DNA from 2 places in the Caballeronia sp. S22 genome. Region 1 is predicted to be linked to the other one. Evidence: predicted binding sites of a transcription regulator. Region 1 holds the regulator's gene; the other holds the start of a gene.

The links. Region 1 encodes FliA, which starts transcription of late flagellar genes. Its sites were predicted from a motif close to CTAAAGTTTNNNNNNNNNNNGCCGNTA; they were not measured.
Region 2: the regulator FliA is predicted to act here: its motif matches at 7,491-7,517, upstream of motA (flagellar motor stator protein MotA).

What each region holds. Positions count from the first base shown of each region.
Region 1 covers NZ_OZ180035.1:207,210-223,410, reverse strand. The annotation lists gene gcvT (glycine cleavage system aminomethyltransferase GcvT) at 1-188, opposite strand, end outside; glycine riboswitch at 306-435, opposite strand; glycine riboswitch at 445-548, opposite strand; gene ACEN42_RS01010 (hypothetical protein) at 631-1,023, opposite strand; gene ACEN42_RS01005 (hypothetical protein) at 1,026-1,811, opposite strand; gene ACEN42_RS01000 (oxidoreductase) at 1,997-3,043, opposite strand; gene ACEN42_RS00995 (UvrD-helicase domain-containing protein) at 3,190-5,277, shown strand; gene ACEN42_RS00990 (cytochrome c5 family protein) at 5,362-6,270, opposite strand; tRNA gene ACEN42_RS00985 (tRNA-Arg) at 6,574-6,649, shown strand; gene ACEN42_RS00980 (Rieske 2Fe-2S domain-containing protein) at 6,671-7,672, opposite strand; gene ACEN42_RS00975 (diguanylate cyclase) at 7,864-8,958, shown strand; gene ACEN42_RS00970 (RNA polymerase sigma factor FliA) at 8,960-9,694, opposite strand; gene ACEN42_RS00965 (MinD/ParA family protein) at 9,710-10,627, opposite strand; gene flhF (flagellar biosynthesis protein FlhF) at 10,620-12,422, opposite strand; gene ACEN42_RS00955 (thiamine pyrophosphate-binding protein) at 12,734-14,440, shown strand; gene ACEN42_RS00950 (PepSY domain-containing protein) at 14,519-14,782, shown strand; gene ACEN42_RS00945 (cytochrome b/b6 domain-containing protein) at 14,785-15,318, shown strand; gene ACEN42_RS00940 (NYN domain-containing protein) at 15,446-16,201, shown strand, end outside.
Region 2 covers NZ_OZ180035.1:3,142,078-3,158,278, forward strand. The annotation lists gene ACEN42_RS14750 (CheR family methyltransferase) at 1-245, opposite strand, end outside; gene ACEN42_RS14755 (methyl-accepting chemotaxis protein) at 404-2,239, opposite strand; gene cheW (chemotaxis protein CheW) at 2,260-2,778, opposite strand; gene cheA (chemotaxis protein CheA) at 2,796-5,075, opposite strand; gene ACEN42_RS14770 (response regulator) at 5,127-5,504, opposite strand; gene motB (flagellar motor protein MotB) at 5,572-6,570, opposite strand; gene motA (flagellar motor stator protein MotA) at 6,584-7,444, opposite strand; gene flhC (flagellar transcriptional regulator FlhC) at 7,585-8,151, opposite strand; gene flhD (flagellar transcriptional regulator FlhD) at 8,168-8,485, opposite strand; gene ACEN42_RS14795 (glycosyltransferase family 4 protein) at 9,144-10,208, shown strand; gene aqpZ (aquaporin Z) at 10,481-11,179, shown strand; gene ACEN42_RS14805 (hypothetical protein) at 11,508-11,795, shown strand; gene ACEN42_RS14810 (Cof-type HAD-IIB family hydrolase) at 11,843-12,682, opposite strand; gene ACEN42_RS14815 (BadF/BadG/BcrA/BcrD ATPase family protein) at 12,716-13,633, opposite strand; gene ACEN42_RS14820 (DNA-3-methyladenine glycosylase I) at 13,747-14,352, shown strand; gene ACEN42_RS14825 (hypothetical protein) at 14,788-15,213, shown strand; gene ACEN42_RS14830 (hypothetical protein) at 15,230-15,607, shown strand; gene rpsU (30S ribosomal protein S21) at 15,722-15,934, opposite strand.

The sequences.
Region 1 (16,201 bases):
GCGTCGCCCTCGAAATCGACGACGCGCATATGCGACACGTCGAACATGCCGGCGTCGGTGCGCACCGCGCGATGCTCGTCGATCTGCGAACCGTAGTTGACGGGCATGTCCCAGCCGCCGAAATCGACCATGCGCGCGTTGAGCGCGAGGTGGGCGGCGTGCAGGGGCGTGTGTTGAAGTTCGGTCATCGGGGCCTCGGTTCGCGAAACAAAAAAGGCCACGCAGCGCACATTTCGCCTGGCCGGATGCGCCTTCGTGCTGCCTGATGCAGCGCGCAAGGCGCATGCCGCGAAGCGGTTGCGATGCGTGACCCCTCTGTCCTCGGTACCTGAGAGATTGCGCGAACCATCAGCGTGACTGATGGTTCATCGCGCGCCCCTTCGGTGGGCAACTGGCTTCATGCTGAAGCCGCTGCCGCTCTCCAGAGTGCGAGGAAACGAATTCCTCGACGCAGTCGGTCCTTTTGCCTGAGAGTTTGCGGGTGTGCCCCTTCGGCGGCGCGGTCTTCGCTGCATGAACGAAACCACGCGCTCTCCCGACGCGTGCGGCAGAATTTACGCGACCGAATTGGGGTTGTCAAACGGATTCGGGCGCGTCTGATGGACGGTGGAGGCGTTGGCTGAACTGTGTTCAGACTGCCGCGGATGTGCCGTTAGTTTGTCGAGTCGCAAATTCATCCGCTCTCGGCAAGAACGCAATGCAATTGGCCACCAGATCTGTTGCATCGTGCTGACGAAACGATTCTGTGAGATGGTAATCAGCAAGCGTTCGCACCTTTTTGAGGTCTATCAGCACATATGCAAGCGCTTTGCCCTTTTTTCCTTCCGCAATGTACCGATCCGCCAGGCGCTGATGTTCTCCGGCTAAAAAGGGATTGGGTGGTAGGCACTTATCCGCAACCAGGAGTGCCTTGTGATATGCAGCGTAATAGGCGCGCGACGCCCCCGATCGCCACTCACACTCGCTGTCGCCCGCAGATAATTGCTGCGCCAAACCAATTAAATCTGCAACGTCAATGCTCATCGTTAAATTTCAATAGAGATACCGCGCGGCGTGAATGATCCAAGCGGGCGGCAAACAAAAGTGATCAACTCCGGATATGCTTCTTCGAATTGCTCGACGAGGCCTTCAGCGATTGCGAAGTTCACGCTGGCACACTGACTGGCCGACTCTTCAACGAACAGTTCGTATCTCATCGTGCATTCGAAATATCGAACAGGACGCGCCCGTCTGATTTCGCAACCTGTTGCGCGCACGATCGATGTCGCCGATTCCAATAGGGCTTGGCGAAGTTCAGCATGAACGCCGGCGGTTTGAAACAAAGTGATCGTGTCACTTAAATCGCGGAGGAAACCATCGTCTTGGCTGAGCAAAGACTCGGCATTCCGAACGCACATTACGTCCGCTGCTTCTTCAAAAAGAAGAACGCCATAAAGCGCACGGGCGGCGTTGATCGCCAATCTCGGATCACTGTGACTTAAAGCTGCAAATTGGCGAGCGTATTTCGCGCCAAGTTCAGGTTCCCCGAGGTCGCACATAAGCGTCGCCGCGTTACCCAGTATCGTCACGTCGCGGTTTGCCAGCGCGTTGGCTGCTTCGACGCAACGAATGCAGTCGCCACGATTTCCTTGCAAGAACGCGATGAACGAGAGTACAAGCCAGCACATTTCCGGCTGGCCCGCATTTTTCTGGAGGAGCGCTCGCGCTTCTCGTTCGATGCGCTTTATCCGGAGCTCGTTTCCACTTGCTGTGATCGTCATGTCGATCACTTCGCTGAGCCATTCCGAGGTAGCGGATTTTGGAAGATTCAATGACGCTTGCTCCAGACGTTAATGCGTGCGTGTCTGGATACTAGCAGCGTCATCGAGTTCATGGATTATCTTGTTAAAAATAAGAAATAAACCACTGTCAACGCGCATTGAAACATTGGAAACGGCAAATAATTTAAGCGGCGTCTCGGTGCCGCCACCAGTTCCACGCGTTGCTCGACGTCGGATTACTCTCCCCGTGCGAACGGCACACTCCGCCCTTCCCTATCACTCTGAATCGCCAGCTCAATAATCGTCATCGTATCGACCGCGTCCTGCGGCGAAACCGGAAAAGGCTTGCCGTCCTGAATCGACGCCGCCAGCGCGCGATAAAACTCGACATACGCGCCATCCTTCGTGGCGAATTCATGACGCAGATCGTGATCGCCATCGACTTCGCGCAGCACGCCCGGCGGATTCTTCGCAAACTCCGCATTGCCCGGCCGCATACCCGAACGCAACTGATCTTCCTGCGTGTCGAGCCCGTTCTTCACGTAACTGCCGCGCGTGCCGTGGATCGCGAAACGCGGCGGCTCCAGCGCCGCGAGCGCGCTCGCGTGCAGGATCACTTCCTTGTCCTCGTAACCGAGCACGAGATGCACGTAATCCGGCGCGTGCGCGTGATCGCGATGCGCCTTCACGAACGCCGTCACCGTCTGCGGCGCGCCGAAGAGCGTCAGCGCCTGATCGATCAGATGCGGACCCAGATCGAACAGCAGGCCGCCGCCGCGCTCCGCTTCCTCGCGCCAGCGCTGCGGCACTTTCGGACGAAAACGGTCGAAATGCGATTCGTAATGCGTGATGCGCCCGAGCCGCCCGCTTTCGACGAGCGCGCGCACCGTCATGAAATCGCCGTCCCAGCGGCGATTGTGGAACGGCGCGAACACGAGCCCTTTCTGCTGCGCGAGATCGGCGAGCGTGCGGGCATCGCGCGCGGAAAGCGTGACCGGCTTGTCGACGACCACATGCTTACCCGCCGACAACGCGCGATGCGCGAGATCGAAGTGTGTGTCGTTCGGCGTCGCGACGACGACGCATTCGAGGCCGTCGACGGCGAGCAGCGCATCGAAGTCCGCGACGATCTGCGCGTTCGGATAATCCGCGGCCGCGCGTTCGGCCTGGCTCGTCGCGATGGCCGTGACTTCCGCCCGTCCGCAGTGCTCGATGACGGGCGCGTGAAACGTCGCGCCGGCGAGGCCGTAGCCCATCACGCCGACTTTCAGTGCTGTGCTCATGCGGGCATCGTCCTGTCGTGAATTCGATCGGTTATTGTGGCACGAACAGGGGCCGGAACCGCGCCGCCGCTATCGTGTTAACATCGCGCTCTCCTCCGCGCGCAGGTTTTCAGCTAAGCGCGCCCGAACTCCAAAAGTCCAAAACGATGTCCGCTGGTCTGAACGCCGCGCAAAGCGAAGCCGTGCGCTATCTCGATGGTCCCTGTCTCGTGCTCGCCGGCGCGGGCAGCGGCAAGACGCGCGTGATCACGCAGAAGATCGCGCATCTGATCGAAGGACGCGGCTTCGAGCCGAAGCACATCGCCGCGCTCACTTTCACGAACAAGGCCGCGCTCGAAATGCGCGAGCGCACCGCGAAGCTGCTCGAAGGCAAGACGCTCACCACGCCCGGCAAGGAAGGCCGCAAGATTCCCGTCAATCAATTGACGATCTGCACCTTCCACTCGCTCGGCGTGCAGATCATGCGGCAGGAAGCGGAACATGTCGGACTGAAACCGCAGTTCTCGATCATGGATTCGGACGACTGCTTCGGCATGGTGCAGGAACAACTCGGCACGACCGACAAGGGCCTGATTCGCAAGATCCAGTCGATCATCTCGCTATGGAAGAACGCGATGGTCTCGCCGGATCAGGCGTCCGTGCTCGCGAATAACGAGGACGAGCATCAGGCGGCGATCGTCTTTCGCAGCTACGCGGCGACGCTGCACGCGTATCAGGCGCTTGATTTCGACGATCTGATCCTGCGTCCCGCGCAGCTTTTCGCCGAGAACGAGCAGGTGCGCGACAAGTGGCAGAACCGCCTGCGTTATCTGCTGATCGACGAATATCAGGACACCAACGCCTGTCAATACGAATTGCTGAAGCAGCTCGCCGGCCCGCGTGCGGCGTTCACGGCTGTCGGCGACGACGATCAGGCCATCTACGGCTGGCGCGGCGCGACGCTCGAAAACCTCGCGCAGCTCGGCAAGGATTTCCCGAAGCTGCACGTCGTCAAGCTGGAGCAGAACTATCGCTCGACGGTGCGCATTTTGACGGCGGCGAACAACGTCATCGCGAACAATCCGAAGCTGTTCGAGAAGAAGCTGTGGTCCGAGCACGGCATGGGCGACACGATCACCGTCACCGGCTGCAACGACGAAGAGCACGAGGCCGAGTCCGTGGTGTTCCGGCTGTCGGCGCACAAGTTCGAGCGGCGCACGCAGTTTCGCGATTACGCCATTCTTTATCGCGGCAACTTTCAGGCGCGCATCTTCGAGCAGGTGCTGCGCCGCGAGCGCATTCCTTATGTGCTGTCGGGCGGGCAGTCGTTCTTCGACAAGGCGGAGATCAAGGATCTCATCGCGTATCTGCGTCTGATCGCCAATCCCGACGACGATCCCGCGTTCATCCGCGCGATCACGACTCCGCGGCGCGGCGTCGGCAATACCACGCTCGAAGCGCTCGGCGCGTTCGCGGGCGCCGCGAAGGTGTCGCTGTTCGAGGCGGTGTTCATGGGCGGCATCGAGGCGCGTCTGTCGGCGCGGCAGGTCGAGCCGCTGCGCACGTTCTGCGAATGGATTCGCCGGCTGTCGGACCGTGCGGCGCGCGATCCGGCGACCGAAGTGCTCGACGACATGATGGAAGCCATCCACTACGAGTCGTATCTCTACGATGCCTACGACGAACGGCAGGCGCAATCGAAGTGGCAGAACGTGCTCGAGTTTCTCGAATGGTTGAAGCGCAAGGGCACGAAGCCGGAAGCCGCGCCGGGCGCGGAGCAGACCGGCTACGACACCGCCGACGGTTTCGCCGATGAAGGTAAGAACCTGCTCGGCCTGATCCAGACCGTCGCGCTGATGTCGATGCTCGAAGGCAAGGAAGAAGATCCGGATGCGGTGCGGCTCTCGACGGTGCATGCGTCGAAGGGACTGGAGTATCCGCACGTGTTTCTGGTGGGCGTAGAAGAAGGGATCATGCCGCATCGCGGCAGCTCGGACGATGACGCGCCCGTCGACGATTCGCGTATCGAGGAAGAGCGCCGGCTGATGTACGTCGCGATCACGCGGGCGCAGCGCAGTCTGCATCTGAACTGGTGCAAGAAGAGAAAGCGCGCGCGGGAGACGGTGGTGTGCGAGCCGTCGCGCTTCATCCCCGAGATGCTGCTCGACGACGCACCGCCGCCGACGGCCGAGGAGAAGCCGTTGTCGCCAAAAGATCGGATGGCGATGCTCAAGGCGATGTTGCAGAAGACCTGACGCTTTCGCTTTCTTCGCGCTTCAAAATGAAAAACCCTGCGCCGCTTGAACCGACGCAGGGTTTTCTCATTGCACGCGCGATCGTTACTTCGCCGCGTTCACCATGTAATCGACGGCGGCCTTCACGTCCGCATCCGGTGCGTTCGATCCGCCCTTCGGCGGCATCGCGCCTTTGCCGTGCAATGCGTAGTTGTAGACGGTGTCCATCGGCTCTTTCAGGCGCGGCGCCCATGCGGCCTTGTCGCCGAACTTCGGCGCGTTGAGCACGCCAGCCGCGTGACATGCCTGGCAGACTTGCTCATAGAGCGCCTTGCCGGCTTGAGCCGCATCGGCGCTTTGGCCACCCGCTGCCGGTGCTGCAGCCTGCGGCACCGATGCCAGTGCTGCGACGGCTGCCGCCGCCTGCGCGTTCTCATTCGCGCTCGCGCCTGCCGGAGCCGCTGCGCCCGATGCCGCTGCCGCCCCCGATGCGCCCGCGCTCGCCGCCGCGCCCGATGCGGGTTGCGCCGGTTCCGCCAGCTTGCCGCCGCTGCCGTTGGCCATATAGACGACCGCGCGCGCGATTTCGAAGTCGCTGTAATCGTCGGGGCTGGTGCCGCCGCGTGCGGGCATCGCGCCCTTGCCATTGAGCGCGTTGTGCAGGAGCGTGTCGTAGCCTTCACCGATACGCGGCGCCCACGCGCCGGCATCACCGAACTTGGGTGCGCCAGCGGTGCCCGCTGCGTGACAGGCGGAGCACACGGCCTTGAAGACTTCCTCGCCGGACTTGTAGACGCGCGGCGCGTTGGCGTCGCGGATATCGACTTGCGCGGCGGGCGCGATGCGCTCGTTCACCGACTGCTCGATGTCCGTGCCCGCGCCGGTACGCGTCGAGTTGTTCACATAAACCGCGAGCAGGATGATGATGGCGACCGGGATGCCGAATCCCGCGATGATCGCGGCGATGAGTTGGCCGGGCGTCTTGATCGGGGCTCCGTGGGGTGCTTCGCTCATGCTTGTCTCGTCTCCCGTTTTTTGGTGTGAGTCGGTTCAGTGACAGCGTGACAGCTACCGCATTGCGCTTGGGCGCGCCTGGGGAAAGGCACGGTCGATTATAGACGGAACGCTTAACTGTCGGCGCGAGGTGGCTGTGGCGGCAGTGCGGGCGTTTACCCGAATCGTGTGATGCTTCGCGCGATGCGTCCAACCCCGTGCGATGGACGAAGTCACGGAAAACAGGTATTCTCTCGGATTCGTTGGGCCTTGCAGCAGCCGTTTGTCTTTTGGCGCTTCCCTCACGCAAGGCCTCTCCCCGATGCGCCCGTAGCTCAATGGATAGAGTACTGCCCTCCGAAGGCAGGGGTTGCTGGTTCGATCCCAGCCGGGCGCGCCAATCCTTCTCCGCGACGCGCGATCATTCGGCTTCCGCGAGAATCGTCCCCCAGCCGAACCCCATCCCCGCCAGCCATCTCCGGTAAGCCACCGCCATCCGATCACACCGCTGATGCAACTCCGCATCGAGATCGAGCGGCAGACGCCGAGGCCATTGCGACTCGACGATCGGCGTGTCCTGCATCAGTATTTCCATATTGAAGTCGTAAAGCGCCTGATCGGAATGCGTCGCGTCGTCCTCATGAATCGACACGAGCCACGCGCGCGTTTCCGTCTGCGTCACCGGCGACGCCGCCAGCATGATATGCAGCGCACCCTGTCCGCCTGACGCCATCTTCGTGAGACTCGCGATCAACGGACGCTTCGCGCGATACACATAATCGATCATCGCGCCGCCGCCCTGTCCAGGAATCCCCGCGGGTTGCCAGTACCGACACTGCCGCGCCTCCAGTCCGCCATCGGAAGTCTGCACGACTTCATAATCCGGCACTTCCGTGTGCGCGTCCTCGCCCAGAATCCCCACATGCACGAACGAAAAGTGCGCCATATCGAGAAAATTTTCGACGACGCGCGGCGCCGATGACCTCACCGTCTGCGGCGCGAGATTGATGCGCCGGCCACCGGGAATCGCGGCTTCGGGAAAGAAATCGAGCGCGTAGGCCGGCTCGCCGAAGCACATCCACACGACGCCGTACTTCTCCTCGCTGACGAACGTCGTCGCGCAGGCACGCTTCGGAGGACGCAAAGATGGATTCGATGGAATCCGCAAGCACTGCCCTTCGATGTCGTAACGCCAGCCGTGATACGGGCACACGATCTGATCGCGCATCACGTGCCCGAGCGACAACTGCGCGCCGCGATGCGGACAGTAATCGCGCCACACATGCGCCGCGCCGATACTGTCGCGCCACACGACGATGCGCTCATCGGCGACGACAAAGCCGCGCGCGCCGCCTTCGGGAACGTCTTCGCTATTGCAGACCGGCAGCCATTCGCCGACCAGAGAAATGGATTCGTCGCGCATCACGGTGAATCGGAAATAGAAGTGCGAAAGCCGTTATTACACGAAACACAGCGTCTTCGCAAAACGTTGCAAAATAGCGGATCGCTCGCTCGGCGCAATTCGATACCACGCCATAAAGCCGATGCCACGCGACGGGGCCGCAGTACACGACAGCAAGATAAAAGAAAGAAATCACCATCCAGGGGTTCAGTATGGAGCAGGCGCATCAACCGGCACGCCGGCCTTATGCCTTCGCATGGTCCGAGCACCGGAATCCCGAGCGCGAGCAGGCCACGCTGCGGGTCTGGATGGGGGCGGCGGTTCTTCTGGCCTACGGCATCTTCGCGTGGCTCCGCCCTTCCTACGATGCACTGGCGGTCGCGCGTCTCATCGCGCTCTACGTGTCTTACGGTGCGGCCACGCTGCTGATCGTCAGCCGCATGAGCACGCCGTCGGAGAAGCGTCTCACGGTCACGACCATCGCCGATCAAACGCTGCTCGGGCTCGCGCTTGCAGCGGGCGGCGCGATCGCGCTGCCGCTCATCTGGGTGATGTTCTGGTTTCTGATCGGCTCGGGATGCCGTTACGGCAAGCGCACGCTCGCGGTGTCGTGCGCGACGGCGCTTATCGTCGTGATGGCGCTCGGCGTCTGGCAGCCGTGGTGGCGCGCCAATCTTCCCGCCGCGATCGGGCTCGGTTTGAGCGTGCTGGGCGCATCGGTGTATTTGAGCGTACTCGTCGATCGCCTCGGCAATGCGAATCGCGATCTCGCGCGTCAGGCATCGACCGATCCGCTCACGGGCCTGTCCAACCGATACGCGCTCGAACGGATCGTCGATCGTGCGATGACCGCGCGCGAAACCGATGGCGACGATGCCACCGCGCTCCTTCTCATCGATCTCGACGGCTTCAAGGAAGTGAACGATACCTACGGTCACGCCGTCGGCGACATGCTGCTGCAAGCCTTCGCGCAATCGCTCGCGAAGCGCATGCGCAAGTCGGACACCATCGCGCGTCTGGGCGGCGACGAGTTCGTCGTGCTCGCACATCAGGTGCGCGACCGCGCGGCGGTGCTATCGGTGGCCGACAGCATTCACTCGATTCTCGACGCGATGACATCGGTGCAGGAGCGGCCGGTGTCGGTATCGGCGAGCATCGGCGCGTGTCTGCTTTCGAGCGCGACGAGCGCGCAGCAATCCGGCATCACCGCCGTGCTGCGCGCCGCCGATCGTGCGATGTATCGCGCGAAAAGTCTCGGCGAAGGGAAAACGGTCTTCGCCGAAACGCGCGACTTCGAAACGAACTGAATCAGGCCTCGACGCTCGTCCACGCCTGCTCGCGCAGCTTCGTGCGCAGACGTGCGACCGCCTGGCTGTGCAGCTGGCACACGCGCGATTCGCTCACTTCCATCACCGCGCCGATTTCGCGCAGGTTCAGGCCGCGTTCGTAGTAAAGGCTCATGAGCAGCTTCTCGCGCTCGGGCAGCTTGTCGATCGCTTCGATCAGCGCGCCGCGCAGGCTGTCGTCGAGCAGCGCCGAAAGCGGGTCCGAGCGATCGACACAATAACGGTCGAGGAACGGCTCGTCGTCAGCGGAGCGGTCGAAGTCTTCGTAGTAGATCAGCTGGCTGCCGTGCAGATCCTGGAGCATCGACTGATATTCATCGAGCGGCATCTTCATGTGCTCGGCGATCTCCGTCTCGCTCGCGGAGCGGCCGAGGTTCTGCTCGACCTTATGCACCGCCGATTCCACTTCGCGCGACGTCTTGCGCATGCTGCGCGGCAGCCAGTCGTTGGCGCGCAGCTCGTCGAGCATCGCGCCGCGAATGCGCTGGCTCGCGTAGGTTTCGAATTGCGCGCCTTGATCTTCCTTGTAGCGGCTCGCCGCGTCCAGCAGACCGATCATGCCGGCCTGGATGAGATCGTCGAGATCGACGCTCGCCGGCATCTTGGCGACGAGCTGAAGCCCCAGCCGACGAACGAGCGGCGCATATTTCGTCAGGACGTCCGACTGTGAGAGTTTGCCTTGGGCGTTATACATCATGGTCACCTATCTTGATCACATCGACGCCGTGCTGCTCATTGCAAAGTCGTGAAGCGCGGCCACACGATGCGCCGCCTCCCGCCCGCCCTGTTCAGAGTCGCCAACCGGAATTCGCGCGTCTGGCTGGCCGTTCGCCGCGCGCATGTACGGCGCGGGGCGCATCGGCCAGTGGAGGAGCTCCGCCGCGATCGCGCGGTAGTCGCGTGCCGCGGCCGTGGCCGGGAACGCTTCGACTGCGCAGCGTGAGAGTTCCTTTGCCCGAGCGACGCGCGCATCCTCGGACACATACCCTGCCTGCACGAGCGACACGGCCAGATACCGGCTCGCGACGCCCGACAGGTTGTCGAACGCGACCGCCGCGTCAGCCGGGTTCTGCACGTGATTGATGAGCACGCGGAACTGGCCGATCGCATGGGCGTAGTGCAGGCGCTTCATGCACGCATACGCCTCGGTGATCGCCGACGCGGCTACCCGCGTCACGATGAGAAAGTCATGCGCCTGAGCCGCGAGCGTCGACAGCGCGCCGTGACGGTCCAGCTGCGCATCGATCAAAACGATGTCGGCCGGACCATCGAGCAATGCGCGGCACTGCGCGGCGTCGTGGCTGATGCGCTCGTCGCGCGGCGCGGCGATCTGCGAGAAGCCGAACGGCGTGCGCTCGACGACATCGGCGAGCGCGCGGCGGCCGGACATCACCGCGGCGAGCGTGCCTGCATCGGACAAACCCAGCATGCGGCTCACCGATCCCGCGTCCTGATGCTCGTCGATCACGAGCACATCCTTGCCGTGCACGGACAGCGCCGCGCCGAGATTCACCACCGCCGACGTGCACCCGATGCCCGCCGGCCCGCCCGCAACCGCCACCACGCGCGAACCGGCACGCGTGAGCAGCCGTCGCAGACCTTCCGCCTGGTCGAGCACGAACTTATCCAAAGTGCACCCCATGCAGTTCGGTCGTGGCGCGCGCGGACAATGCGGAGAGCAGCGCCGGCACTTCTTCGTCCTGCGGAACGAACGGCGAGCCGTCGCGGGGAATGCAGAATGCGCTCTTGATGAGAAAACGCTTGGTCGCGACGTACAGGTTCTCCGGCACCTTCTGGCCGGTCGACACGTAATGCACCGGCAGCTTGTAGCGGATGACCGTATCGAGCACGCCGCCGAGATTCGTCGCCTCGTCGAGCTTGGTCAGGATGCAGCCCGCGAGCGGCGGCTGATCCGCCGCGCTCTTGTATGCCTGCACGACTTCGTTGAGCGTGTCGCCGTGGCTCGTCGCGTTGAGCAGCAGGATGCGCTGCACCGGATGACCCGCGCCGCACAGCATCGCGATCTGGTCGGAGACCATGCGGTCGCGCTGGCTCATGCCGATCGTGTCGATCAGCACGATATGTTTGTTGCGCAGCTCGGAAAGCGCGAGCTGCAGGTCCGCGGCGTCCTTCACCGCGTGAACCGACACGCCGAGAATCTTGCCGAAGATGCGCAGTTGCTCGTGCGCGCCGATCCGGTAGCTGTCGGTCGTGAGCAGCGCGACCTTGCTTGCGCCGAAGCGCATCACGCAGCGCGCCGCGAGCTTCGCGGTGGTCGTCGTCTTGCCGACGCCCGTCGGGCCCATCAGCGCGAACACGCCGCCGCGTTCCATCAGCGCATCTTCGCTATCCATCACCGGGATGTTCGATTCGAGCACTTCCTGCACCCATTCGAGCGCGCCTTCCACGCTTTCCATCTCCGGCATGTTGTCCACCATCATGCGGACGAGTTGCGCGGAGAAACCGGCGGCGAAGAGACGCTTGGTCAGCGCGCCGCCCGTCGGGTTGCGGCGCTGGCGCTCGCCCCAGAGCAGACCGGAGAAGTGCTCTTCCATCATCGAGCGCATCGACGAAAGCTCGTTCATCACCGTTTCGTTGACGACCTGCTCCATGCGTGCGCGGATCGCTTCCGTCACGACCGCCGCCGCGTTCGCCGGCAGACCTTCGAAGGCGCCTTCCTGCGCAGCCGGCGCGGTGCTCGCCGCCGGTGCTTCGGCGTGCGGCGCGCTCGCGTTGATCTTCTGCGCGGCGCGGCGTGCGGCGACCTGCGCGGCTTCGCGTGCCCAGTCGGGCGTTTCGACCTTCGATTGAACGCGCGCCTGAGCGATGGCCTCCGCGCGGTTCGCTTGCGCATGCGCTTGCTGGCGAATCGCGTACTTGCCTGCTTCCGGCGTTCTGTCGGCGCGCGTCTCTTGCGCGGCGACAGGAACCGGCACGCCCATACCGCGAGCGATCGCGGCGGACGCCGTCAGCGGTCGGTTCGACGGCATCGTCGCCTGCTGCGCGATGCGCTTCGCATGCTCGATCAGCCACGGGTTCGAGTCGGCCATCGTGCGCGGCGCTTCTTCGTCGGAAGCGGCTTCGTGTTCGTGCGCGAAATCGTCTTCATCGTCGGCGTCGGTGTTTGCGCCGAAGACCGACGAAAACACGTCCCCGCTCGCGTAGGGATTCGCGGCGGATTGCTTCGCCGGCAGCGCGGCGGCCGCAGCGGCCAGCGCGGCGCGCGACGAGCCCCCCGAGCGCACGGCCTGTTCCTTCGCGGCCGGCGAGATCGACGCGATATCGCTGTCCGCGACACCGACGATCTCCACGGAACCATCATCCAGCGTGCGATTGGACAGCACCACGGCATCGGGGCCGAGCGCTTCACGAACCTGGCGCAATGCGTCGCGGCTGTTCGCGCCGATGAATTTACGAATGTTCAAACTTGCCCCCGATGAGGTGAAACTGCGATCTTTGCGAGGCGGACCCGCTTGGCTCGTTGCCGTGTCCGCTTTTCAGTGAAGCCATTATTGCGAACTCCACCCTTTCTCCATCGCTGGATAAGGGGCGAGAAAAAGGGGTATTTCGGCTGATGGAAATGCCGCGGGCAGCGCGAACAGGTCGCGCGCGCCGGGAAAAAATTCCGCTTTGCTTCTGGCCGCGTGCTCGCCCGACGGCGTAAGCTTTAGGGCAATTCGCTCACGGTCCGGCCCGCATCCGCGACGATCCGGACACTCACAGGAGAGTTCTTCGCATGGCGTCCGCTGTCCCCTCCGCGCAATCCGCTTCTCCCGACAATCAAACTACCGGCGCGCGTCTTCTCGTCGATGCGCTCGTGCATCACGGCGTCGAGCGCGTGTTCTGCGTGCCCGGCGAGAGCTTTCTCGCCGTGCTCGATTCCCTGCACGACGAAACCTCGCAGATTCAGACGATCGTCTGCCGCCACGAGGCGGGCGCGGCAAACATGGCCGAAGCGGTCGGCAAGCTGACGGGCAAACCGGGCGTCGCGATCGTCACGCGTGGGCCGGGCGCGACGCACGCGTCGATCGGCGTGCACACCGCGTTTCAGGATTCGACGCCGATGATCCTGCTCATCGGCCAATGCGCGCGGGATCACATGGACCGCGAGGCGTTTCAGGAAATCGACTATCGGCGCATGTTCGGGCAGATGGCGAAATGGGTCGCGCAGATCGACGATCCGCGCCGCGTGCCGGAGTACATGAGCCACGCGTTTCACACGGCGACCTCGGGCCGTCCGGGTCCGGTCGTGCTCGCGCTGCCCGAAGACATGCTGACCGAAGCGGTCGCCGCAGCGCCGCCCGCGCCGCGTTATCAGCGCGTGGCGGCATCGCCGTCGACGGCGCAGATCGACCGGTTGCGCGAACTGCTCGCCAACGCGAAGAAGCCGTTCGTGATCGCGGGCGGCAGCGGCTGGACGCTCGAGGCGACGCAGGACTTCGCGCGCTTCGTCGAGCAATGGCGGTTGCCGGTGGGCTGCGCATTCCGCTATCAGGACACGCTGTCGAACGAGCATCCGAACTATGCGGGCGATGTCGGCCTCGGCATCAATCCGGCGCTCGCGGCGCGCGTGCGCGATGCCGACGTGCTCTTCGTGCTCGGCCCGCGCATGGGCGAATCGACGACGGGCGGCTACACGCTGCTCGACATCCCGAAGACGAAGCAGACGCTCATCCACGTGCATCAGGGCGCGGAGGAACTCGGGCGCGTGTACAGCGCCGACCTGCCGATCGTCTCGGGCATGCCGGAAATCGCGTCGATGCTCGCGGCGCTGACGCCGCCCGCGAATATCGCGTGGAATGGCGAAGCCGAGGCCGCGCACGCCGCGTATCTCGAATGGCGCACGCCGCGTCCGATGCTCGGCGATGTCCAGCTCGGCGAAATCATGCGCCAGCTCGCGGAAACGATTCCCGCTGATTCGATCCTCACGAACGGCGCGGGCAATTACGCGACCTGGCTGCATCGGCACTATTCGTATCGGCATTTCCGGTCGCAGTGCGCGCCGACGAGCGGGGCGATGGGTTACGGCGTGCCCGCCGCGATCGCCGCGAAGTCGCTTTATCCGGACCGCACGGTGATCGCGTTCGCGGGCGACGGCTGCTTCATGATGTCGAGTCAGGAACTCGCCACGGCGATGCAATATGAATTGCCGGTGATCTTCATCGTCGTGAACAACGCGCAGTACGGAACGATCCGTATGCACCAGGAGCGGCATTACCCGAACCGCGTGCATGGAACGGGGCTGACGAATCCGGATTTCGTCGCGTTTGCGCACGCGTTCGGCGCGCACGGCGAACTCGTCGAAACGACGGATCAGTTCATGCCTGCATTCGAACGCGCCCGGAAATCGGGCCTGCCCGCGTTGATCGAGATTCGCATTCCGCAGGATCAGAGCACGCCGGGCGCGACACTCGAACAAATTCGCCGGCAAGGACAGCGCTAAGAGACAAACTTTCAATCTTCTTGCAGACCGCTCCCGGTGGCAGTAGAGTAGCCAGTTCGAAAACACAGGGAGTTAGCGATGCTTAAGATTCTGGCGTTGTCATTGGCGTTGGGCTTTTCGGGCGCGGCTTTCGCGAAGGCAGACTGCACCGCGCATCCGAAGAGCGAATGGATGAAGGAATCGGATGCCAAGGCTCAACTCGAGTCGCAAGGCTACAAGATTCGCAAGTTCAAGGTCGATGGCAACTGCTATGAGATCTATGGCCACGACAAGAACGGCAAGAAAGTCGAGATCTATTACGACACGAAGACGCTGGCTGTCGTGAAGTCGGAAGTCGAGTAAGCGTGACGGACTTTGCCCGCGTGAAAGTCTGGGACGCGTGGGTGCGGCTCACGCACTGGGCCGTGGCGGGCATCGTCTTGTGGAATCTGTTCGGGCCGACGGATTCCACGCATCGTTTGCTTGGATATGTCGCGGCGGCGCTCGTTGTCGCGCGTGTCGTGTGGGGTTTCATCGGATCGCGTCACGCGCGATTTTCAGCGTGGTGGCCGACGCGTTCGCATCTCTCCGACTATCTGAAATCGCTTGCGAACGGCAAGCCGATGCATCACGTTTCGCACAATCCGCTCGGCGGATTGATGGCGCTGTTTCTCTGGTTTCTGATTCTCGCGCTCGCGGTGTCAGGCTGGATCATGAGACTCGATGCGTTCTGGGGTGAGGAGTGGCCGCAAGAGGTTCATACGTGGCTGTCGATTGCGGTCGAGGTTTGCGTATGCGTGCATGTCGCGGCGGCGGTGCTGATGAGCGTGTGGACGCGGGAGAATCTTATTCGCGCGATGGTGACGGGTTGGAAGCGACCCAAGAGTTCGTCCGATTGATCTGCTCTCTGGCAACCTTAATTCAGCATCCTGCACTACCGAAGACATCTGCTCGCTTCCGATAATCGGATCCGCACTCTCGATACAGGGAGTCGATTCGATAATCGACAAAAGGAGCGACTGCACGATGTCACATGCAGCGAGGCAACTGACCAAGATTGGCGTTTTCTACGACGGAAATTATTTCGATCGCGTCAGCAAGTACTACAACCATCGGCATGATAAAAGGGCCTGGATTTCGATTCCCGGGCTTCACGATTACATCTGCTACAAGGTTGCGGACGAAGAAAAGGTCGATCCGCGCAACTGTCAAGTAATCGACGCGCACTATTTCCGTGGCCGCTTCTCTGCGCAGAAAAGCAAAGAGAAGGGCAACGACGCGCTTCTGAACGACCGGGTCGTCGATGAGATTCTGATGCGCGCGAACGTCACCGCGCACTACCTGCCGATGAACTTCGCCGGCAAGGAAAAGGGCATCGACGTCTGGCTCGCACTGGAGGCCTTTGAACTGTCGATCCACAAGCAATTCGATGTCGTCGTGCTGATCGCCAGCGACAGCGACTTCATACCGCTCGTACGTAAACTCAAGACGCTTGGCATCCGCGTGATGGCGATCAGCTGGTCGATTACCCGTGACGCGGTGGATGGCGACGCCAACGTGGAGCGGCCCAGCCAGATGCTACATAAGGAAGTGACTTATTCGGTCACGATGTCGGAGGTTATCGACAGGATGGACCAATCCAAAGGACCGGAACGTGACGCGCTGAGCACCTTATTCAAACGACAACGCGACCGGCAGCCGGCCGCCGGGGCGGTGGAGTCGGACTGGAAAGTCGGCGTGATCGGCACGCTGAAAGAGCATTGGGGTTTTATCAAACCGGAG
Region 2 (16,201 bases), 300 kb from region 1:
TCGTCGTTCGTTTCGAGGCGATCGAGATACTGCCTGAACGTATCGATGCCGCAGGCGCGCAGACGGCGCGCGAGCCGGCTGTACGCCATGTCGCGTTTGTGGTCCGACAGCGAGATGCCCGCGCGCCGATGAATCAGCTCGCGAATGCGGGCGAAGTCCGCCGCCGTGAATTCGAAATCGCGCTCGACTTCCGGACCACGCACACTGGCGCCCAGGTCGATACGCGGGTTGCGCGTTGCCATCATGATGTTTCGTGCTTCCTTGACACCCTTAGCGGCGCCCGATGTGGCGCGTTCTTCGCGCTCGACCCTGCGGACTCGCGCATGCCGTGCGTTTCGATGAAACGCCGGCTATCGATCGTGATGCGCGATGCCCACATGGTCGTGTTCGTTTCCGGATTCGGTTAGAAGGTTTCCCAGTCGCCGTCGGCTGCGACCGTCGCCTTTGCGCGCGGCGCGGGCGCGGGCTTCACGGCGCTCGCCGGCTTGACCGCCGGATTGCTTGCGGCCTTGCCTGCTTCCTTGATAACGGCCGCTTCCGGCGCAACTTTCGCGTTCTGAGCGGACTTCGCGTGCTTTTCGGCTTTCGACGCAACCGCAGCCGACGAAGGCTCGATGCGCGCAGCCGGCGCCGACGCCTTGATGCGCGCCGCTGCCGTCGATGCGCTCGCGCGCACCGGCGCCGCGCTTTCCAGACGCCATTGCGCGACCACGTCCTTCAGTTGACGCGTCTGCTCTTCGAGCGATGCCGCGGCAGCCGCCGCCTGCTCGACGAGCGCCGCGTTCTGCTGCGTCACGCTGTCCATCTGCGTGACGGCGCGGTTGACCTGCTCGATGCCGTCGGACTGCTCCTCCGACGCCGCGCTGATCTCGCCCATGATGTCCGTCACGCGGCGCACCGCCTGCACGATCTCGCCCATCGTCTGACCGGCGCGCGCGACGAGTTCCGTGCCGCTGTCGACCTTCGCGGTCGAATCGCCGATCAATGCCTTGATTTCCTTCGCCGCCGCCGCGCTGCGTTGCGCGAGCGAACGCACTTCGCCCGCGACCACCGCGAAGCCGCGGCCTTCCTCGCCTGCACGCGCCGCTTCGACGGCCGCGTTCAACGCGAGAATGTTGGTCTGGAACGCGATGCCTTCGATCACGCCGATGATGTCGACGACCTTGTTCGAACTCGACGCGATCGCGTGCATCGTCTCGACGACCTGCTCGACGACTTCGCCGCCCCGCGACGCGATATCCGATGCGCTCACCGCGAGCTGGCTCGCCTGGCGCGCGTTGTCGGCGTTCTGCTTCACGGTGCTCGTCAGTTCTTCCATGCTCGACGCCGTTTCCTGCAGCGACGCCGCCTGCTCTTCCGTGCGCTGCGACAGATCCGTGTTGCCGCTCGCGATTTCATGCGCGCCGACATCGATCGATTCCGCGCCGCGATGCACCGAGCCGACCATCGCCGTCAGGTTGCCGCGCATGCGCTCGATGCCCGCGAACAGGCGGCCGATTTCGTTGGTCCGGTCCGTATGCGCGGACTGCGTGAGATCGCCGCGCGAGATGCGGTCGAAGTGATCGACGGCATCGTTGATCGGTTTCACGATCAGGCTGGAGAGCGCCATGCGCGTGCCGATGAGCATCAGCACCGCGAGCACGAGCACCGCGCCGATCGTCATGTTGAGCGCCGCGATATGCGAGGCCGTGCTCGCGCGCGACGTCTCCGCGTGCTCCTGATGCGAGGCCACCGCAGCCGTCACGGCCTGATCGAAGGCGACGAACATCGGGCTAATCTTCGTGTCGGCGATCGCGTGATACGCGGCCATGTCGTTCGCGCGGATCGCGGCGAATTCCGGCTCCACGCCGGTCTTCACGAGCGCGTCGCGCTGGGCGACGAGCGCGTCGAAGGTTTCCTTCGGCAGCGTCGGTTTCGGCGTGTCGAGATAGACCTTCCAGTTTTCATTGCTCTTGTCGAGCAGATACTGGCCGCGATCGATCGCCTTCTTCGCTTCTTCCGTGCTGCCCGCTTCGGCGAGCGAGCGCACGCGGTCGAGCGTGATGCGCGAGCGCAGCAGATACGACGACGTTTCCGAGAGCGCGCGCATCGCGACCAGGTCTTCCTGCGCGAGCGATGAGAGCGACGCGTTGGCGGAATTGAGTCCGGCGAGCGCGAGCGCGCCGATCAGCGCCGCGCATCCGGTGAACAGCAGGCCGACGAGCGTGAGCGTCGTGCGGATCGACAACTTCTTCAGCATGGCTTCTTTCTCTTCGCTCGTTATGCGGCAACGGAGTCGATCAACTCCATCTCGCGGCTCGTCATGAGCTTTTCGATGTCCATCAGGATCAGCATGCGGCCGTCGACCGTGCCGAGGCCCGTCAGATATTCCGTCGCGAGCGTGCCGCCGAATTCGGGCGCGGGCATCACCTGCTCCTGCGCGAGCGTGAGCACGTCCGACACGCCATCGACCACCATGCCGACCACGCGATGCGCCACATTCAGGATGATCACGACGGTCTGGTTGTCGTACTCGACGCGGCCCAGATTGAACTTGATGCGCATATCGACGATCGGCACGATGATGCCGCGCAGATTGATCACGCCCTTGATGAACGCGGGCGCATTCGCGATGCGTGTAACGTTGTCGTAGCCGCGAATTTCCTGCACCTTCAGGATGTCGATGCCGTATTCCTCGGCGCCGAGCGTGAACACGAGGAATTCCTGTCCGGCCGCTTCGGCGTGACCCGCATCACGTCGCGAAGGCGCAGCGGTATGAATCGTTTGAACGTCTGCCATGAATGGCTCCTTCGTTGTTAGTGAGAGTGCGCGCCGTGCTGTGCGCGCGATTCGCGGTTGAGCGCGGCCACGTCGACGATCAGCGCGACACGACCGTCGCCCAGGATGGTCGCGGCGGAAATGCCGTGCACCTTGCGGTAATTGGTTTCGAGGTTCTTCACGACCACTTGCTGCTGGCCGACGAGTTCGTCGATCAGCATCGCGAAGCGGCGTCCTTCCGTCTGCATGATCGTGACGATGCCCTGCGTCGGCTCGGTACGCGCGCCTTCGACATCGAACACGCGATGCAGCGCGACGAGCGGCAGATATTCACCACGCACGCGCACGACGCGCTCGCCGTTCGCGACCGTGTAGATGTCTTCCGCGACCGGCTGCAGCGACTCCATCACGAAGTTCAGCGGCAGAATGAAGATCTCGTTGCCGACCTTCACCGACATGCCGTCGAGGATCGCGAGCGTGAGCGGCAGCACGATCTTCGTGGTCGTGCCCGCGCCCTGGCGCGACATAATTTCGACGTGGCCGCCCATCGACTGGATGTTGCGCTTCACCACGTCCATGCCTACGCCGCGGCCGGAAATATCGGTCACCTGTTCGGCGGTCGAGAAGCCCGGCATGAAGATGAGTTGCCAGACTTCCTCATCGCTCATCGATTCGGAAACCTGCATGCCCTGCTTCTGCGCCTTCGCGAGAATCTTGTCGCGGCGCAGGCCGGCGCCGTCGTCGCTCACTTCGATCACGATGTTGCCGCCGTGATGCGCCGCCGACAGCACGAGCTGGCCGGTGGTCGACTTGCCCGCCGCGCGGCGCGCTTCCACTGTTTCGATGCCGTGATCGAGCGAGTTGCGCACGAGGTGCGTGAGCGGATCGATGATGCGCTCGATCAGGCTCTTGTCTAGCTCGGTCGCCTGACCGAACGTGACGAGTTCCACTTCCTTGCCGAGCTTGCCGGCGATATCGCGCACGAGACGCGGGAAGCGGCTGAATACGTAATCCATCGGCATCATGCGGATGGACATGACGGCCTCTTGCAGGTCGCGCGCGTTGCGCTCCAACTGCGCCATGCCGTTGAAAAGACGGTCGTGCAGAGCGGGATCGAACGTGCTCGTGGTTTCCGCGAGCATCGCCTGCGTGATGACGAGCTCGCCCACCAGATTGATGAGCTGATCGACCTTCTCCACGCCGACGCGAATCGAACTGCCTTCCGCCGATGCGGCCGCCTGCGGCCGCGCCTTCTTGTCGGCGTCGCTCGCCGCGGATTTCGTCGGTTGGGCAGCGGACGGGACCTGCAAGCCCGCCGCCGCCGCCGATTCTTCTTTCACTGCTTCCTTGCCAGCCACGGATGCGGGCGCTGCATGCGCCTGCGATTGCTTCGGCTCTTCGTGTAGCGTGGGTTGCACTGCCGGTACTGCTGGCGCTGCTTCGGCGGATTGCGCCGCCGCGTCGCCACGGCCGATCGCGATCTGCTTTTCATCGATCACGAAACAGCACACGGCGACGATATCGTCGGCCGGGACGTCCGAGTCGAGCCAAACCACATACTCGGCGTCCGTCTTCTTTTCTCCGACGATGCTTCCCAGATTCCCCAGCTCCTCGATCAGAGTCGCCAGGTCCTTCTCGCCCACCCCCCGTAGCGTAATTTTCAGGTGGGGTCCTGCATCCGCCGCCAGCGCGCCGGTGTGTCCCGGCGTCACATCGGCAGCGGTTCCCGCATGTGTCGATACATCGGTGAGTTCGAATGCGCCGTCCCAGTTGCCGTCGTCCTCGATCACGTCCGCCGCCTGTGCGATCACGTGCGCGGGCGGCGCGTTCGGGCCTTCATAGGCGGGCGCGACGTTCAGCTTCGCCGCGTTCTTCTCCGTGCCCGGCAGCGACGGCGGCTCGATCTGGCCCGGCTGGCCGCCTTCGGCATGCTCGTTCTTCAGGCGCTCCAGCTTCGCGCAGATCGCGGCGGCCGCGGCTGCATCCGGCTCCGTGCTCGCGCGGTAGGCGGCGAGCTGATCCGAGAGCACGTCCTTGGTCGCGAGAAACGTGTCGATCATGTCGCGGCGCAGGACGAGCTCGTTGTTGCGCGCCCGGTCGAGCAGCGATTCGAGGATGTGCGTCGTCTCGGTGAGCGCGGTGAAGCCGAACGTGGCCGCGCCGCCCTTGATCGAGTGTGCCGCGCGGAAGATCGCCGCGAGGTCTTCCGGGTCCGGATTCGCGATGTCCAGAACGAGCAGCAGTTGCTCCATCTGCGCGAGCAGTTCATCCGCTTCGTCGAAGAAGGTTTGATAGAACTGGGTAATGTCGAGTGTCATGCTTGAGTCACCGTCGGCGCGTGGGTGCGCGGGTTGTCTTTTGCTTTCGCTTCAGTGCTGCGTGTCTTCCGAGAGCGCGGCGACCAGTTCGGTCAGCAGGTCCGGATCGAGCGGCTTTTCGATCCAGCCCGTCGCGCCCGCCGAGCGCGCCGCGTCCTTGAAGGGCTCGCCGCCTTCGGTCGTGAGGACCAGGATCGGCGTCGCCCGGTAGGCGTGGTTCGCGCGCAGCGCCACGATCAGATCGAGTCCGCTTCTGCCCGGCATGTGCTGGTCGGTCAGAACCAGGTCGAAGCGCTCCGCGAGCGCCCACTCCAGCCCTTCGTCGCCGTCGGACGCGACGGTCACTTCGTAACCCGCCGTCGCCAGCGTCGCCGAGAGGATTTGCCGCATCGCGGCCGAATCGTCGATTGCCAGAATGTTTTTGATCATGTTTGTCTCTTGCCGTGATGACGGTCGAAACGTGCCGAGTCTTGAGCCTGTTTTTCGAGCAATTTGCTCATTGCGCCGCGGGCCGGGCCGCGATGCCAGGGATGAGCTGGCCGAGCGCAGTCGCCGGCGCGCCTTGCGCGTCCGTGCCGTTGTCGAGCGTCGCGCCCGGCGAGCCGTCGTCGCGCAGCATCGACATTTCCGTCTTGCGATTGAGCACGATGACGCTGATGCGCCGGTTCTCCGGATCGAGCGGATCCTTCTTGTTCAGGTTCTGCGTGGACGCGAGCCCGAGCACGCGCATCACTTTCGCTTCGTCCATGCCGCCCGCGACCAGCTCGCGCCGCGACGCGTTCGCGCGGTCCGCCGACAGCTCCCAGTTGCTGTAACCCTTCTCGCCGCCCGCGTACTTCACGGCGTCGGTGTGTCCCTGCACGACGATGCGGTTCGGCACGTCGTTGAGCGTCTTGCCGATCTCGCGCAGGATGTCGCGCATGTAGGGCTGCACGGCGTTGCTGGAGAGCGCGAACATCGGGCGCTTCTGCGTATCGACGATCTCGATGCGCAAGCCCTGTTGCGTCGACTCGATGCGGATCTGCTGCTTGAACTGGCGCAGCGTCGGATTGGCCTCGATCGCGGCCATGAGCTTCACCTGCAGATCATGCAGGCGCACCTGCTCGCGCCGTTCGAGCTCGCCTTGCGCGGCCTTGAGCAATTCTTCGTCGTTGTTGGCCGAGGCGCGCTGCGCGAGCTGCGTGCTGCCGTCGGACCTGCGCGCCGCGCCCGCTTCGTTGCTGGAAATATCGCGGCCGCCGCCGATGAGAATGCTGTTGTCCATGCCGACGGACTTGCCGCCGACCATCGCGGCCTTGAGCGGCATGTTGAAGTACTCGGCGATGCCGCGCCGCTGCACCGGCGAGGTCGACGAAAGCAGCCACATCAGCAGGAAGAACGCCATCATCGCGGTCATGAAGTCCGCGTAGGCGAGCTTCCACGCGCCGCCGTGATGCCCCTTCTTGCCGGCGACGATGCGCTTGATGAAGATGGGCCGTTCGCTGTCGTTGCTCATCGCTGTGCTCCGGTCACTTCGACTTGACCCGGCGCACGTGTTCTTCCAGTTCGGAGAACGACGGACGTTCCGTCGAGAACAGCACCTTGCGGCCGAACTCCACCGCGATCGCGGGCGCGTAGCCGTTCAGGCTCGCGAGAATGGTCACCTTGATGCACTGGAACATCTTGGTCTGCTCCGCGACGCGCTGTTCCGCGACATTCGCGAGCGGCCCGATGAAACCGTAGGAAAGGAGAATGCCGAGGAAGGTGCCGACGAGCGCCTGCGCGATCATCTCGCCGAGAATCGCGGGCGGCTGATCGGCGGAGGCCATCGTGTGCACGACGCCCATCACGGCCGCGACGATGCCGAACGCGGGCATCGCGTCGCCGACCTTGGTCAGCGCATGCGCGGGCGCCTCGCCCTCGACGTGATGCGTCTCGATCTCCTCGTCCATGAGGCTTTCGATTTCGAACGCGTTCATGTTGCCGCTGACCATGAGGCGCAGATAATCCGTCAGAAATTCGACGATATGGTGATCGTCGAGAATCTTGGGGTACTGGCTGAAGACCGGGCTCTTCGCCGGATCTTCGATATCCGCCTCCAGCGCGAGCGTGCCTTCCTTGCGCGCCTTCGCGAGCAGCACGTAGAGCAGGCCCATCAGCTCCATGTACATGCTCTTGTCGTACTTCGCGCCCTTGAAGAGCGTCGGCAGAACCTGAATGGTCGCCTTGATGGTCTTGACGTTGTTGCCGAGGATGAACGCGCCGACGCCCGCGCCCGCGATCATCAGAATCTCGACCGGCTGCATGAGCGCGCCAAGGTGCCCGCCTTCGAGCGCGTAACCGCCGAAAACGGACAGCAATGTCACGAGCGATCCAACGAAAATCAGCACAGTCGAGTCCTCACGTTTTGATGCGGTAAGACCGCCGTTAAGTGGTTTACGGCACTCGACTGAAAAACTTTGGGGGCAAATCCGCGTGGACGGCAAACGGTAAACCCCGTGTGGCAGCGGGCCGTGCCGGAAGTGCGGCGTCAGGCCGCGATGCCTGGAGCGCGCTCCGTCGCGCCGGACGATGCGATCGCCTTGCGCGTCTTGCCCGCGCGCGACGGCGGCTGGCACAGGCCGCAGACATAGCCCGCGCGCAGTTCGTACGCGTGGGCGACGAAGCGTCCGCCGCAGCGCGTGCAGGCGTTGGTCTGCAGCATGCCGGATTCGAAGTAGCGCACGAGTGTCCAGGCACGCGTGAGCGAGAGGACGGGCTCGTCGCCGTGCATCTCGAGATGTTCGAGGTACAGGCGGTAGCTCTTGACGATCGTCTGAATGGTCGACTTCACGCCGCCGTGCGTATCGACGAATCGATAAATCGCGTGAAACAGCGACGAATGAATGTTCGGCTGCCAGGTCATGAACCAGTCGGTCGAGAACGGCAGCATGCCCTTCGGCGGCGACGCGCCCTTCAGCTCCTTGTAGAGCTTGATGAGACGGTCACGCGAGAGGCTCGTTTCCGCTTCGAGCAACTGCAGCCGCGCGCCCAGTTCGATCAGTTCGATCGCCAGGGTGATTTCGCGGACTTCCGCGACCACGCTTTTTGTCGCCATCGGGTTGTCGCGTGGCTCAGCCGATCTGCTCGACGGGACCGTCGGCCAGCAGGATCGCCGCGTGGGCGTGCGCGAGCGCCGCGCTCTTGTCCTTGTCGGCGAGCGACGAGAGGAGCGTGTGGTCGTCGAAACGAAAGCGGCACAGCAAATGGCTCGACGACGCCACTTTCACCGCCTGCGCGAGCGTCAGCGAAGTCAGCACCTGCGCGACCTGCGCGGAAAGCCCGAGGCGGTACATCGCCGAAACGCGGTCTTCCTGAAGGAGCCGCTGTGCGAGGAGCAAGTACGACAGATTCACCTCGCGGATTTCCGCGAGCGTACTCGTATTGCTGATCGTCATTTTTTTCCCCGAATCGATACTTGGCTGGTCAGGCCCGGCGGGTGAACGTTTGCTCGAATTCGCAAAGGACAGGCGAATGCGGCCCCGCGCGCGTTGTCTGGTCTCGATTCGATTGTCGCCGATGCCCGCGGCCGCGCCTGTAGGACAAACCTTCCGACGCAACGACGGAGTTTCGCGAAGATTCGTGTAGGAATATTTCTTACACGCCCACGCCCTTCGCTTGCCGATCGGCAGACTAAGTTATCGGCAATTATTCGTCTGACTTAATGCCGGTGTTTCGGCTTTTCGCTGTGGGCCGCGCCAGACGACCAATCGCTGCAATGTTCGGCGCGCAGGACCGCAAATTGCTTATAAGAACCCCGCGGCGTGTTCCACGCTTCAAATCCGTCTACATCATCTTTTTTGGTGCAAATTCTGACTTCGTAACAGCACATGTTTCGCGCTGTAACAACGATAAGCGATTGAAAAATGAAATGAAATGCCGCTCTCGATCCTGATAATGGGCAGTAAGGGATAACCCGGTCGCGATGTTTTTCATCTCCGGGCCGATCTCGGGCGGCGTCTACACCACACGCGGCCCGCCCGAATGGCATGTGTTGAGCGCTCGACCGGAGCGTGACTGCAATGCCTCACCTACATGGAGAGTCACGTTATGCGAATCGCACAAATTGCACCGTTGCACGAAGCAGTTCCTCCGAAGTTTTACGGCGGCACTGAACGCGTCGTGTCTTATCTGACCGATGCGCTCGTCGAGCTCGGCCACGATGTAACCTTGTTCGCAAGCGGCGATTCGCAAACCAAGGCGACGCTCGACGCGGTGTGGCCGCGTGCGTTGCGTCTCGACCCGACCGTGCGCGATGCGCTCGCGCCGCACATGCTGCTGCTCGAAACCGTCCGCCAGCGCGCGCACGAGTTCGACGTGCTGCACTTCCACCTCGACTACATGCCGTTTCCGTTGTTCACGCAGATGGATACGCCCTTCGTGACGACGCTGCACGGCCGTCTCGATTTGCCGGAACTGCAGCCGATCTTCAACACGTTCACGAAGGCGAACGTCATTTCGATCTCGGACAATCAGCGTAGCCCGCTACCGCAGGCGAACTGGCTGAACACCGTTTATCACGGTCTGCCGAACGAACTGCTGACGCCGCAGCCGCACAAGAAGCCGGAATATCTCGCGTTCCTGGGCCGCATTTGCCCGGAAAAGCGCGCCGATCTCGCCATCAAGATCGCGGCTCAAAGCGGTCTGCCGCTGAAGATCGCCGCCAAGGTGGACAAGGTCGACCAGGAATACTTCAAGTCGACGATCGAGCCGCTGCTGTCGCAGGCGCATGTCGAGTTCATCGGCGAGATCAACGAGGCGCAAAAGCCGGAATTCCTGTCGGGCGCGAAGGCACTGCTTTTTCCGATCGACTGGAACGAGCCCTTCGGCCTGGTGATGATCGAAGCGATGGCCTGCGGCACGCCGGTGATCGCGTTCAATCGCGGTTCGGTGCCGGAAGTGATCGATCACGGCGTGACGGGCTTCATCTGCGAGGACGTGCAGGGCGCGGTCGGCGCGCTGCAACGACTCGATGAACTCTCGCGTACGGAAATTCGCGCGCAGTTCGAACGCCGCTTCAGCGCGCACACGATGGCGCAGAACTACGTCGAGAGCTACACCGCGATGCTCCAGGCCGCGAAGCGCCCGGTGCTGCGTCAGGTTGCGGTGGGTTAATCGTCATACCGCTCGCCTGATTTCAAGTCGCATCGAATACCGCCCGCTTGCCGGGCGGTATTTTTTTGCGCGCGCCGTTCGGGCGCTCCGCACTTTTTTGCCCACCCTATAAGGAACAATCCGAAGTTTCGTTTCGATGCCCGTGAATTGAGAGCCGATCCACCATTTTTGACAGTTCGCCGAAGACTCCGCGCTTAAACTCCGCTCCGCGAGCGCATCACGCGTTCTTGTTTTAAATCAATGGCTTTTCAATTTTTCACTAAGGCAGGATCATGCATTTGTCGAAGCGTCTCGGCGCTGAAGTTTTCGGTACTTTCTGGCTCGTGCTGGGCGGCTGCGGAAGCGCCGTGCTCGCCGCGGCCTTTCCTCAACTCGGCATCGGCTTCGCTGGCGTTGCGCTGGCGTTCGGTCTCACGGTGCTGACGATGGCCTATGCCATCGGACACGTTTCCGGTTGCCACCTGAATCCGGCTGTGAGCATCGGTCTCGCGACGGCTGGCCGCTTCCCGGTGCGCGATCTCGTGCCGTACATCGTCGCGCAGGTTATCGGCGCGACGCTCGGCGCATGGGTCATCTACCTGATCGCGACGGGCAACCCGAGCTTCGACTTCACGTCGAGCGGGTTCGCTGCGAACGGCTTCGGCGAGCACTCGCCGGGTCATTTCTCGATGGTGGCGGCGCTGGTCTGCGAAGTCGCGATGACGTTCTTCTTCCTGTTCGTGATCCTGGGCGCCACCGACGACCGTGCGCCGAAAGGCTTCGCGCCGCTCGCGATCGGCCTGTGCCTGACGCTCATCCACCTGATCTCGATTCCGGTCACCAATACGTCGGTGAATCCGGCGCGCTCGTCGAGCCAGGCGTTCTTCGTCGGCGGCTGGGCGCTCGATCAACTGTGGATGTTCTGGATCGCGCCGATCGTCGGTGCGATTCTCGCGGGCCTGCTGTATCCGGCTCTGACGCGCCAGAAGTAATCGTCGGCGGCAAATAAAAGACGGGCGCTACATGCGCCCGTTTTTGTTTTCACGCTACGCCGCGCATTCGAATGATTAAAAGCGCGCGACAAATGTAATGCCGAATTACGCAGCATGCTTATGAATTGTTGCGAACCCAGTTTCCTGCATACAGAGCAAGACGCGAAAAGGCCGTCCGACAAGGCTTCCAGCGATGTCACACGCCCAGCTTCCCTTTCCGAAGTCCTTACGTCGCCCTTGCACACCGTAACAAGTCCTCGAAGCATGTAAGACGGCGGACGCTTACATTGAACTCATGCGACACACGTCGCCTTAAAGGAGAAAGACAATGAAGCGCATCGTCACCCAAATGCTCGTCGCGACCGGCCTTGCAATCGGTGCTGTCGGAGCGGCTCAGGCTCACAGCGATCTGCACATCGGCGTATCGCTCGGCGCGCCGGCTTATGTGGCGCCGGCTCCGGTGTACGTGCGTCCTGCGGCGCCTGTGTATCGCGCGCCGTACTATCGCCATGAAGAACCGCGCTGGCACGGTGGCTACGGCCACGATTACGGCCGCTATAACCGCGCGGGCTGGAACCACGGCGGCTACGGCAACAACTGGGGCCATCGCGGATAAGCGAAAACGGGCTGCCGGCAAATCCGGCGGCCCATCGCGATCGACGCTCAGTCGGGCGTCTGTCCCGGCGACGCCAGTTCGTCGCGAATGCCGAACAGCTTGCGCAACTGATGCGCAACGCCCGCTTCGAAGTTGTTCCCGACGCGCGGCACGTCTGGCAGACGCTTGATGAGGTCCGGATTGGCGTTGTTCATCATGAACGGATGCCCGGCGGTTTCGAGCAGATCGATATCGTTCATGTTGTCGCCGAACGCGACGCACTGCGCGGTATCGACATCGAGCCGCTCCAGCACGAAACGCAGCGCCCGCCCTTTTGATACGTCGGACGTCATCACTTCCAGGCAATCCGGCAGCGAATACGTGACGTAGAGCGAATCGCCGAATTCACGTTCGAGGTTCGCGGCGGTTTCCTTCAGATCCGCCGGCTCACCGATATACAGCACTTTCGCGATGTTCACGCCGTCATGCTCGCGCAAATCCATCACCTCGTACTTGAAGCCCGAATCCTGGTGGAAAACCAGCAGTTCGGGCGCGTGGCGGTCGATGAGCCAGGCGTCGTCGGCGAACAGATTGACGATCACGCGGCCGTGCGCGCCCGCGAGTTCCGGCTGCACGAGACGGCGTACGGCGGCGGGATCGAGGTCGCGCGAATAGATGCGCTCGTCGCCGGGCGCATGCACGCGCGCGCCGTTTGACGTGATCAGATATGCGTCGACGCCGAGCAGATCGCGAATGCCGGCGACGTCACGGTAATGCCGGCCCGTCGCAATGATGATGGGCACGCCGCGCGCCGCTAGCGTGCGCACGGTTTCGGCGGTGAAGGGGTCCAGCTGGTGGTCGCTGTTCAGAAGCGTACCGTCGAGATCAGTAGCGATGACCGAGTACATGACTGCCTTTGTGGTGCCGCAAAGCTCGTTATTTTATCGCGCCGGGCTGCCGGCAGCCCCGAATGCGGACGCCGCGCGCCGCGCCAGTTCGAGTGCGCCCGCTGCCGAATCCGCACGCGGCGCCCGCACCCGTTCCCGCAACACGTCCGGCACGAACGGCTCGTAAGGCTCGGCAAGTCCGCCGCACAGCGCGACGGGCAGCGCGCCCGCCGCATCGAGCGCCGCGACCAGACGCTCGATTTCGAGCGCCGCGCGCTTGAGCAGCCGCGCCGCGACCGGATGATCGTGGAACTCGAACACGGTCGGCGCAAGCGTCGCGTAACCGGTCTGGTTCGCGGCGCAAAGCCACACGACGAGGCTGTCGCGATCCGTCGCACCGGTGCGCGCGAGCAGCGCACGCGACCATGCGTCTTCGGTCGCGCGGCCGTCGAGCACGCGTTGAAGATGAACGACCGCGCGCAGGCCGAGCCATGCGCCGCTGGCTTCGTCGCCGCTCGGGAAGCCGTAACCGCCCGCGATGCGGCAAACGCCTGCCTCGTCCAGCGACGCCGCGATGCTGCCCGTGCCGAGCGCGACGATCACGCCGGATTCGCCGCCATGCGCGCCGAGCACGGTCGTGTAGGCGTCGCTTTCCACGCGCAACGCGCGCACGTCCGGCGCGCAGGCGTGGAAGGCCGCGAGCCAGTCCGCGTTGTTCACGCCCGCCAGTCCGCAGCCGAGCACGCAGTTGCGCCAGTCGAAGGGCAGCGCGGCTGCGTCGAACGCTTGCCGGCACGCATCGCCGATGGACTGCCACGCACGTTCGACGCCGAGCCCGAGTCCCGACGGTCCGCCATTCGCGCGTGCGAGCTCGGTGCCGTGCGCGTCCGCGAGGACGACGCGGGTGCCGCTTCCGCCGCCGTCGATGCCGAGCAGGAAGCCGTTGAATTCCGATGTCGAGGATGTAGTCATGGGCGCAAGCTTACCGGTGGCCACGGCGCGCGCCAATTGGCCGAATGGCAGAGGTGGCGCGTCGCGGACGTTCGGCTATGCTGACGCGATCCAAAAAACGACGAGGACTCGCAATGGCAGACACCGATCACACCCGCTGCGCCTGGGCCACGACCGACGCGATGATCCAGTACCACGACGACGAATGGGGCGTGCCTTCGCGCGACGACCAGCATCTGTTCGAAATGCTGATTCTGGAAGGCGCGCAAGCCGGCCTCTCCTGGTCGACGATCCTCAACAAGCGCGAGGGTTATCGGACGCTTTTCGCGGGCTTCGACATCGACAAGGTGGCGCGCTTCACCGAGAAGGACATCGAGCGGATCGTGCTGGACGCGCGCGTCGTACGTAACCGGGCGAAGATCGAATCGGCGGTGCTCAATGCGCGTGCCGTGCAGCAGATCCAGCAGGAACACGGCTCGTTCGCGGACTTCGTCTGGTCTTTCGTCGATGGCAAGACCATCGACACGCCGCGCGATGCCGCGAACCCCACGCCGGCATCCACGCCCGAATCCGACGCCTTGAGCAAGGCGCTCAAGAAGTACGGCTGCAAGTTCATCGGCACGACCATTTGCTACGCCTTCATGCAGGCCACCGGTTTGGTCAACGATCACGCCGTCGGTTGCATATCGCGAGAAAAACCTAAGACAAAAAGGAAGACGGCCGCCAAATCCACACGCTGAAGATATTCGTATGCGGGAAATTTTTGCTTTTTGGCAACACGTCTGAGTACAAAATACGTCTCTTGGCGTAAACACCTATAGAAGCCGATTTTTTTGCAGTGAAGCACGCGCAATGCCCCGAATTGCAAGGCTTTTTGCCGGGTTTTCCGCACTGCACGAACGTACGAGCCGTGTAAAAATGGCGTCCTCGCGTGCGCTGGCGCACCTTTTTACCGGACCGAACCGTTATAACTGACGGTGTACGGATCGTTCACTGAGTGTAGAAATCCGACGCGAGCCAGTCCGGGAAACCGCCGTGCTCGATGCAGTGTCCGAGCGGCGAAGCGTTCATTCAGGTTGCCACATTCGCAACGACGCCGCCGCTCCGGTAAGCAGGTGCAGCTTCTCGAAAACTCAAACGCACGGCCGCTGCGCAGGGGCGCAGGGGAGATGATCATGAAAAGCTTGAACTTCCTGACCCATCAGGAGATTTTCAACGGCGCGGTACAGCATCTTTTTGTGCAAGGGCAAGCGGCTTTGCTGCCGCAGGGCGGCGGCGCGTATCGCGGATACTGCGGCGGCTGTCCTGTCGGCAGCTTCATCAAGCCGCGCGACTACATCACCGCGATGGAAGGCGTGCCCATTCGCTATATCGCGAAGCCGCCCGAGCAGGTGCCGGCGTACATGGATGTCGGCGTCGCGGCGCTCAGGCGCGCGCTGCTCCGTGCGCGCATCAACGTGTTCGATCCCAATACCGTCGAATTGCTCTCCTGTCTGCAGAACGTGCACGACGTCTTCGGCAAGTGGGAGTGGCGCGAGCGTCTGACGTCGATCGCGCGTCAGTTCGGGCTGTCCGCCGAACTTCTCAAAACGGCTGCGTGATATTGCAGGTGCTGTGATGTTGAGCCCCATTACGATGTTGAGCCCGAAGGAGATTTACGAGCGCGTCAGCGAGCACTTGCTGACGCAGCGCGCGGTGTCCGAAGACGACAACGGTTCGTGCCGGCTCCGCAGTCCGGAAGGCCGCAAGTGCGCGATCGGATCGCTGGTGCGCGACGAGCTGTACGAGCCCGAGCTGGAAGGCGTCGGCATTTCGTACTATCGGCATGCGCGGGACGGACGGCTGTTGCGCGCGCTCTACGCATCGAACGTGAATGCCTACGATCCGAACATCATCGATCTGCTGATCGAGCTTGAGGAAGTACACGATTACGCCGATATCGACGAGTGGCCGGAGCTGCTCGCGGCGCTCGGAAAGCGTCACGCGTTCGTGTGACACGCGCAATATCGTAGTTCGAAGCACAAACAAAACGGCGGTGCGCCCATTTGGGTCGCACCGCCGTTTTGCCATGCGGACGAGAATCCGAAAATTCTCGCCGGCCAGAGACGCTTAGTGCATCTTCTTCGGCAGCATCTGGCTGCGCAGGCGCTTGCGCAGACGCGCGACAGCGGCGGCCTTCTTGCGCTTGCGCTCGGTGGTCGGCTTTTCGTACGACTGGCGCTCGCGCAGTTCGGCGATGAGGCCATTGCGCTCGATGGTGCGGCGGAAACGCCGAATCGCGACATCGAACGGCTCGTTTTCTTTGAGGACGATAGTGGTCATGTAAATCCTGAGTTTGCTAAACGTATTTTCAAGCGCGCGACGATAGAGCTGCCGCGCCCCGGCACTCCGATCGTCCGCCGGACATGAAATAGCGCGGCGGACACGAGCAAAGCGGCCACGGAGGCCGGAAAAGAGATCGTTGGGATTCAGCCGCCAAAGCGGCATGCGCTTTCGAAGGAACCACACGAACGCGCGTTTCGGAGCCGTTCGCCGCTGCTTGTTGACGTTGTCATTCTCAGCGGCGAAGGCAGGAAATCGGGCACATTT